2 regions of the Corynebacterium sp. S7 genome follow, and region 2 is predicted to be linked to the other one. Evidence: riboswitches for the same ligand, from Rfam matches in the RefSeq annotation. Region 2 holds a riboswitch; the other holds the start of a gene.
The links. A riboswitch is a leader RNA that binds a small molecule or an ion and turns the genes downstream of it on or off. The one in region 2 is predicted to bind cyclic di-AMP.

Region 1: another riboswitch for cyclic di-AMP. It lies ahead of ACXZ66_RS04630 (resuscitation-promoting factor Rpf1 domain-containing protein); the one in region 2 lies ahead of ACXZ66_RS09580 (C40 family peptidase).

Annotation. Positions count from the first base shown of each region.
Region 1 covers NZ_CM136760.1:952,147-956,779, reverse strand. Annotated here, with positions in the region: gene ACXZ66_RS04645 (glutaminyl-peptide cyclotransferase) at 1-486, shown strand, start outside; gene ACXZ66_RS04640 (DUF2771 domain-containing protein) at 507-1,028, shown strand; gene ACXZ66_RS04635 (cold-shock protein) at 1,079-1,462, opposite strand; cyclic di-AMP (ydaO/yuaA leader) riboswitch at 1,871-2,065, shown strand; gene ACXZ66_RS04630 (resuscitation-promoting factor Rpf1 domain-containing protein) at 2,072-2,755, shown strand; gene ACXZ66_RS04625 (hypothetical protein) at 2,915-3,109, opposite strand; gene ACXZ66_RS04620 (helicase-associated domain-containing protein) at 3,187-4,633, shown strand, end outside.
Region 2 covers NZ_CM136760.1:2,010,631-2,015,263, reverse strand. Annotated here, with positions in the region: gene qcrB (cytochrome bc1 complex cytochrome b subunit) at 1-1,249, shown strand, start outside; cyclic di-AMP (ydaO/yuaA leader) riboswitch at 1,682-1,880, shown strand; gene ACXZ66_RS09580 (C40 family peptidase) at 1,891-2,643, shown strand; gene ACXZ66_RS09575 (C40 family peptidase) at 2,862-3,923, shown strand; gene ACXZ66_RS09570 (glycosyltransferase family 4 protein) at 3,924-4,633, shown strand, end outside.

The DNA.
Region 1 (4,633 bases), 1.1 Mb from region 2:
GGCGACCATATTTGGCAGCTCACGTGGAAGGACGGCGTAGCCATTGAGCGCGACTCCGTGACGCTCAAGGAGGTTGGTACCGCAGAGTACGAGGGCGAAGGGTGGGGGCTGTGCACTCGCCAAGATCATGTTATTTTCTCCGATGGTACCTCTGAGCTGCGCCGAATGACGATGGACGATTTCGAGGAATATGACCGGTTCACGGTCACTCTCGAGGGAGAGCCCGTCACTGGGCTCAATGAGCTGGAATGCGTTGGCGACGAAATCTACGCCAATGTCTGGACTACGTCCAACATTTATCGGATCGACGCTCAAACTGGCGTGGTGACCGCCGTCATTGACGCGTCTGGCTTGCCGAATAACGCTGCCGACGACCCCGATAACGTGCTCAACGGCATTGCCTATAACAGGCAGAATAAGCATTTCTTGCTTGCCGGGAAGCGCTGGCCTGATCTCTACGAGGTCACCTTCGAGCCCATGCAGTAGGCCCGCTACACTGGTTGTTCATGGCCAAGAAAAAATCGTCGTCGCTGAAGTTGCTCGCGCTCATCGTCGCTATGGTGCTGGTGATGGTCGTTGGCGCCTACGGCATCATGACGTGGCAGAAGAACCGCCCACCCACACCTCCGCAAGAGGTAGCCATTACCGTTAGTGCTGGGGACCAAACCATCGAAGCATTGCCTTATATGGTGTGCGAACCTGGCGTGGAATGCCCAGAGGGCGAGATCCCTACACTGACTGTCGCCAGCGGGGACACGGTAAATGTCAAGGTTCCGAGTGACATCTACGACCACGACTGGACGCTGCTGACAATTTACGACGATCCGGGGGCCAACGACCAACAGGTCCACGGCGCCTACGACACCGATTCAGTGGACATCCCTGTTTCAGCTGCACCTGTTGGTGATTCGACGGAGAACCCGCAGCTGGTTGTCATCGAAGTCTCCTCACTCATGATCGGCCTCGACGCTACAAATACAGAAAGCCCCTACCTGGTTACCTGGTCGATTGCTATCGAACTGAAGTAAACCGAAGTAGGGGCAGGGTTATCAGAACTCAGGGTTCCCGAAGGGACCCCCTAAGCGTCAAGCTCTTTCGCTACAGCCCGCAGGATCTCCGCGACCTGACGGGCTTCTTTCCTGTCTGGGTAGCGGCCTTGTGCAAGGACGGGCTGCACGCTGGATTCGATGACGGTCATAACGTCCATCAGCATCGAGTTGAGCTCTTCTGGCTTCCGACGATTAACTGGTCGACGTCGGGGGGTGTCCAAAACCTTCACTCGCAGGGCCTGCGGGCCACGGCGACCGGCAGCGAAATCGAACTCGATGCGCTGGCCGTGGACAAGTTCGTCCACGCCTTCTGGCAGGACATCCTTACCGATATATACGTCTTCATCGCCTGGGTTGGAAGCGAAGCCGAAACCTTTATCAGCGTCGTACCACTTAACTTTTCCGACTGGCACGGTCATCACCACTTTCTTTCAACGACATCGGCCTGCGCGTGAAAGTGCGCAGGGTTAAATACTCCACCATACTCGGGTCCTAAAAGAAAACCTACTTTCTACTCTCACTATTCCCTTGGTCATGGCCTGCGAGCTTTTGCACCGCAAAACTACACCTAAGACGTGACTATTGATAAAGCTGTGATAATTGTTACCTATACGTGATGTAGATCACTCCGGAAAATTCGCGCTCGCTGACCTCGGAAAATGGATAAAATCATGCGGTCAAAACAACAAATATGAGCCGATTCGTGTCGATAGCGTGACTAAATCGTTATCAAACGATAAAGTCTTGCGCAGGCCTTCCAGAGGCAACACTGACAGATGAACTATCCACGCCGAGCCCTGTCCGGGTAGTTCACAATACGGAACTTAAACCAACCAACTTCATAGGACAGGGACGGGGAACCCACCGCCTGCTTGTGCTGATGCACCAGCTCACGCAGGCATCGCACTGGCACCAACCTTGCCAGTGCTTGGGGTGAAGTTCAACTACTGAACCGGGCTTATACAACCTCTGCCCGAACCCGACAGCTCACCTCGCAGGCGCACAAGAGAGGAATTCTTTTCATGGCACAGTCCGCACGTAAGTCCGCACGTCCAGCTGCAAAGATCGCTGCAGGCGCAGCAGCAGCAATCGCAGCTACCGCGCTCATGGCTCCTCAGGCAAGCGCAGCTCCAGACTCTGACTGGGATCGTCTTGCCCAGTGTGAGTCCGGCGGCAACTGGTCGATCAACACCGGCAACGGCTACCACGGTGGCCTGCAGTTCTCCGCTTCCACCTGGCAGGCATACGGTGGCGGCGAGTTCGCACCATACGCTTACCAGGCAACTCGCGAACAGCAGATCTATGTTGCAGAAAAGACCCTGGCTGGCCAGGGTTGGGGCGCATGGCCAGCTTGCTCCGCAAAGCTTGGTCTGAGCTCCCCAGCGAACACCGACCGCCCAAATCCTAACGCTGCGCCAGCACCGGCTCCAGCTCCAGCAACCAGCATTGCAGCAGCTCCAGCAGCCGCCCCTGCAGAAGCTCCAGTAGTTGAGGCAGCAGCTGAGGTTTCCTCCCCAGTAGATGCTCTGTACAACCAGATCAAGAACACTCTGAATCAGTACGGCATCGCAGTCCCAGCCGGTGTGACTGACCTGTACAACACCTTCGGCAACAACTACAACGCGTTCTACTCCGCTAACGCTCAGCTGATCGCAGCTGTTCAGTCTGGCGATGTCCAGCGCATCGCAGGCGCTGTCGGCTTCTAAGCCAAGACGCAACAAAAAAATTAAGGCTGTGTCCCTCCCACATCAGGGAGGGGCACAGCCTTTTTCACGCTCCCGGTCCCAGCCGGTTTTTAGCAACGCAAAATACCCCTGCCACCAACACAACAGGGGTGGCAGGGGTAAGAAAATCGCGTCTAACTTTTAGTGGTTAACGCGGGTGTAAGGGTGCACGTAGCCAAGTTCCTCGGATGGGCGAGGCAGCACCAAGTCATCGCCGAATGGGCTGGATGCGCCTTGAAGCTTTGAGGAGATTTCTGTAACCGGGTGGCCGTCACCTGGGGTATCCACAGGCCAAGCTGGGTTATTAACGTTCTTCTTGTCTACATGATTAGCCATAGTCCATATTGTGCCAAATACCAGGCCAAAAAGTAACTTAACCGGCCAGAAAGCTACCGCGTAAGATTGCCATCACCATGACCGAGTCCACCTCCCCGCTTGATTTCCGCACCTCACTTGCTCAAATGAGCGATGCCGAGTTGAAGCAGCTCCTGCGTAGCCGCCCAGATTTGTCCGTTCCACTACCCCCAGGGGTAAGTTCGCTGGCGTCGCGCATCACGCTGCCGGGTTCGCTTGCCCGCGCTGTCCGGAGCTTGAGCACGCTTGAGATTGCAGCCTTAGAAACGGCGGGCGATCTCGGCGCGGAACTCGCGCCAGTCAAGGTGGAGGCTATCGTCGAGAAGCTTCCTGTGCCCGCGCAACTCGCCCGCGATGCCATCGACGGCCTGCGCGGATATGCCCTCATCTTCGGTTCGGATGAAATTCAGGTCACGCCCGGCGCGCTCGGCGCTTTGCCCTCCGGCTGGCGCATCTTAGATGCACTCCCCGCTTCCGTGGAGGACACCAGAAAGATTGTCAACGAGTTGGATCGGCCTGCCCGGGCAGTGTTGGACACTCTCGCGTCCTCGGGTTCGGTGGGCACCACGCGCGACGCGGCCGTCGACGCTGACCCGACGCGCCCCATCCCACGGCTCATCGAACTCGGCCTCCTCGTCCGCGTCAATGCCTCCACCGTGCGCCTACCACGCCCCGTACGCGACATCGTTCGCGGCGAAACACCGAGACAATATTCGTTGCAGCCTTCCAGTCGCATCCTCGGGGGCGCAGACACAGGCCAAAAAGCATTTTCGCTTATCGACGATTCCGCGACCGCCCAGGGGCTCGATGCCACACGCGCGATGCGCAAGATTGTCACACGCCTTGGTCGCAAACCTGTCGTTCTTAATAGAGACGGATCTGTTGGTGTGCGCGCACTGGCGGGACTGTCTAAGGAAGTGCAAGTTGCTGAATCTAGCGTTGCGCTTTTGGTGTCTATCGGTGAATCCGCGGGCATCATTGGCCGCGGTGAGATAGAGGCAGATGTTGATGGTCTCGCTCCTACTCGCGACGGCCTGGAATGGGCCGATGCTACGTTGTCGGATCAGTGGGCCATAGTTCTGGCTGGCTGGATGGCCTCGCCGTGGCAGGTCCACCTGCTCGGTGGCAAGGATGCGAAGGGTCAAACGATCAGGTTGTTTTCCGAGGCCATGCACGATCCGACGATTCGCCGTGCGCGCAAGCTCATCGTTGCTCAATTCACTCGGGTCCCAGGTGTCTCGCTGGAGCGCGCGGAGGTGGTCGAGGATCTGCAATTTAGTGCACCACTTGCTGCTGCAGGGATCTCTGATTCCGAACTCGACGCGGTGATTGAACAGGCCCGGATCGTGGGAGGTCTGGCGAATCAGGCTGCGTCCTCAGCTTTAATTGCGCTCCACCGGGGCGACGATGTGGCGTCGGCAACGCGTGAGATTGTTCCTGCGGAGGTGTCCTATGTGATCCCGCAGGCCGACATGACTATTCTGGCCCCTGGTCCGCTGCCTCCGG
Region 2 (4,633 bases):
CTTCACCGGTGCGTTCCGTCGCCCACGTGAAGCCAACTGGATCATCGGTTGTACTCTGGTCCTGCTTGGCATGGTCGAGGGCTTCATGGGTTACTCATTGCCAGATGATCTGCTCTCCGGCGTCGGTCTGCGTATTATGTCGGCGATTATCCTTGCTATCCCAATTATCGGTACTTGGATTCACTGGGCAATCTTCGGCGGCGACTTCCCGTCCGACTTGATGCTGGATCGCTTCTATATCCTTCACGTTCTGGTTCTGCCAGGTTTGCTCCTCGCACTGATCGCGGCTCACGTGCTGTTGGTCTGGTACCAGAAGCACACCCAGTTCCCAGGTCCTGGTCGTACAGAGAACAACGTTGTTGGTGTCCGCATTCTGCCAGTCTTCGCTACGAAGGCTATCGGTATGGGCCTGTTGGTCTTTGGTGTACTTGCAGCAATGGCAGGTTTGACCACGATCAACGCCATCTGGAATCTCGGACCGTATAACCCGTCACAAGTCTCTGCTGGTTCGCAGCCGGATATCTACATGCTGTGGACTGACGGCGCAGCACGTGTCATGCCAGCGTGGGAACTCTACCTTGGCAACTACACGATTCCGGGTGCCTTCTGGGTTGTCTTAATGGCAGGTGCCATGGTGGTCCTGTTGTTCGCATACCCGTGGATTGAAAAGAAGGCCACCGGCGATAACGCTCACCACAACTTGCTGCAGCGCCCACGTGACGTTCCAGTTCGTACCGGTATCGGTGTCATGGGTATCGTCTTCTTCCTGCTGCTGACGCTCTCTGGCGGTAACGACCTGTTCGCTTACCACTTCCAGATCTCGCTGAATGCAATGACCTGGGTTGGTCGTATCGGTCTGATTATCCTGCCACCGTTGTCGTACTTCATTACTTACCGCATCTGCGTTGGTTTGCAGCGCTCCGACCGTGAGGTCCTGGAGCACGGCATTGAGACCGGCGTGATCAAGAAGCTGCCTAACGGCGCATTCGTAGAGATCCACCAGCCACTGGCCACAGATGCTGAAGGCAACGCAATCCCACTGGAGTACACCGGCGGACGCGTTCCTAAGCAGATGAACCAGCTCGGTTACTCCGACAGTGAGTCTTCCGGTATCTTCTCCCCAGATGATCCTGATATCACTGCACGTCGTGCACAGATCAAGCGCGAGAACCATCACGAAGAAACGCGTGCTCTCGCTGCTCTCAACGAGGAGAATCGTCGTCGAGACATTGAAGCCGGACGTGACTAACATCGGCTAGATTTAGCGCTCACAAACGCGCCCTACATATATATGTAGGGCGCGTTTTCGCATTCCTTCTGGAGGCACTTTTGGTGAACTTAACCGGTTTTCATATGTTGTGGTTGATGTGGATGTGACAACTTCTTTTGGAAAGTGAGGAAGGTCACATCACGTTCCAGGGTCTATTTAGTGGCGGAATTTTAGCCGAGGAATTCTAGTTTGTACGCCAAAATGGCCCCAAGGAACCTGCTGGTCAGGTGAACTAATTCAAGTCGGTCCCAAGAGGATTTCAAAACCTCTGAAAATTGCACTCCCAATGAACTCGGAATGGTTTCAGCTAAATAACGAGAAGATAACGAGCGGGTCGTTGGACAAACCTTGTTGCCGTTTCGTAACCTAATTGAGACCTTGCGGCCGAACGGTACGCACGGAACACCAATTGAACACATATTGCCGAACTTGGCCGGATCTACAGTTTCACCCTGGAGCTGTCCGGTCGGACCGGGGAACCACAGAGTTTTCCTGGGGCGAAGACATCGTAAGGGTGGCTGGATCAGATATCCGTTGCCATGGAGCGGTGGAAGGTTAATTCCGAAACCTAGCCCGTCAGCTAACTCGGTAGGCGTTATAGGAAGATATGGAGAACATTCGTGGGACAGCACCGTCGCCTGAATACGAAGACCGCACGTAACATCGCTGCAGTATCTGCAGTTGCACTGAGCACCACCCTTTTGGTGCCAACCGCTGCAAACGCAGCTGAGGTGACCGTACCTGGCACCAACCTGAGCTCTGAGGTTCCTGGAATTGAGAACATTGCAGGCATTGCGAACATCCCGGGCATTGAACAGTGGATCCCATCCTTGGCCGGCCAGTCCGACAACAGCAACGTCCAGGCGGCAATTAACCAGGTTCGCCAGATCCCAGGCACAGCCGCAGTTCCAGGATTCAACGAGTGGCTTAATGGGGTAGAGGCTCAGGTTGCGCCTGTAGCAGAGACTACTTACTCCGCTGCTGCTTCTGCACCTGCTGCAGCCGCACCGGCACCAGTTGCTCAGCAATCCACTGGTCAGAACATTGTCGACATTGCTCGCTCTAAGATTGGCTCCCCTTACGTCTACGGCGCAGCCGGCCCTAACTCCTTCGACTGCTCCGGTTTCACCTCCTGGGTCTACCAGCAGGCAGGTAAGACGATTCCACGTACTTCCCAAGCGCAGGCAGCACAGGGCACAAGCGTTTCCCGTGAGAACATCCAGCCAGGAGACATCATTGTCTACTACAGCGGTGCTTCCCACGTTGGCATCTACGCGGGCAATGGCATGATGATTGACGCACTGAACTCTGGTTCCCCAGTGGCAGAGCGTCCAATCGACTACATGCCAATTCACTCGATCGTGCGCTACTAGTCTGCGCGAATATGATGCCCCGTGAGCGCCAAAAGCGCCCCGGGGCATTTGTGATCAACAACACCAAAGATATATTAGATAACGGTTTAGTTAAGCTTGTTATGCATCGTGGTAACAGCTAAAGTGGCTACCGTTAAAGCTTGACTTCCTCCCTTTTAGCCTGGCAGGACAACCACGGTCCTCGGCTTGGGAGACGTGTTTTTAGAGGAGATTTCCCAGTGGCAAAGCACCGCGCAACCGGTCGTCGTTACGCTCTTGTTGCTTCTTCTATTGCGACAGCCGTCGTAGCCGGAACAGTCGTTGTTCCTGCGCAAGCAGATTCGGTCGATGACCTGATCAAGGAGATGGAAGGCATCTCCCAGCAGGCTGGCGCTAAGAATGAAGCGGTAAAGCAGCTCGAGATTGAGATTGAGCAGTCGCAGAGCAAGCTCGATGCCCTCGGCTCGGAGGCAGCAGTTGCCAACGCAGCTGTGCAAGATGCGAACAACGTGCAAAGCGGATTCCAGGGCGATGTGAACGGCATTGCAACATCGAAATACCGCAATGTCCAGAATGACTCGCTGATTTCCACCATGGAGTCGGGCAACCCGCAGACCGTGATCGATCGTGCAGCGTACTTGGGCGCAATCTCGCGGAACACTGAGCGCACCCTAGGCCAGCTGCAGGACGCAACTCAGACAGCGGCAGACCGTGCGAACGCGGCCAATATCGCTGTAGTTGAGGCCGAATTCTACAAAAACCAGCTGGACTCGAAGCATGCGAAACTGGACCAAGAGCGCAGCACTCTCGAGTCCCAGGTCCAGGACATGCAGCAGCGCATTGACTCCCTCAGTGCGGAGCAGCGTCGTGCATGGGAAGAAAAGGATCAGCCTGAGGTTCCGAATCCAGCAATTGGCCAGCCAGAGTCTTCCTCTAGTGCGGTTGCGGTTGTTTCCGCAGCAGGTTCTTCTGCAGTCTCTGCGGCTTTGTCCAAGCTTGGTTCCCCATATGGCTGGGGTGCGGCAGGCCCAGACGCTTTCGACTGCTCGGGTCTGATGTACTGGGCTTACCAGCAGCAGGGCAAGTCCATTCCGCGTACCTCGCAGGCGCAGCTCGCCGGTGGGCAGTCGGTGTCTACCTCTGATCTGCAGCCGGGCGACATCATTGGCTATTACCCAGGTGTAACCCACGTGGGCATGTACATCGGTAATGGTCAGGTTGTGCACGCTTCTGACTACGGCATTCCAGTCCAGGTTGTTGCCTATGATTCAATGCCAATTCAGGGCGCAGCCCGCTACTAAATGGTCACACTGCTTGTAACGAATGATTTCCCGCCTACCGTAGGCGGGATTCAGTCGTATTTGAGAGACTTTGTCTCAACAGTAACGCCTGAGAAAATAATCATCTTTGCATCCACCCAGGACGCCGCAGAGGCGGAGAGGTTCGATGCAGATTTCCCTTATCAGGTAATTCGCTGGCCGCGAAAGGTAATGCTGCCTACCCCGGCAACTATCCGCGAGATGCAGAAAATCATCCGCGAGCACAGTATTAATACAGTGTGGTTCGGTGCAGCAGCACCCCTGGCTGTCATGGGCGCAGCAGCGCGAGCAGCAGGGGCGCAACGCGTTGTCTCTACCACCCATGGCCATGAGGTCGGATGGTCGATGATCCCAGGTGCCAGGCAAGTGCTCTCCATAATTGGGCAGTCTTCCGATGTAGTCACGTACATCTCGAAATACACGCTGAATCGTTTCCGCACAGCCATTGGCACTCACCCAGAGTATGTCCGCCTTCCTTCGGGCGTGGACACTGACTATTTCCGCCCGGCTACGCCACAGCAGCGCTTGCAAACCCGGGAGAGGTTTGGCATTGGTGATCAGCCACTTATCGTTTGTGCCTCTCGGCTCGTCCCGCGCAAAGGCCAAGACCAACTTATCCGTGCGATGGAGGCAGTAATTAAGGAATTCCCTGAAGCTCAGCTCGTCATCGTGGGCAAGGGATACTACGGCAC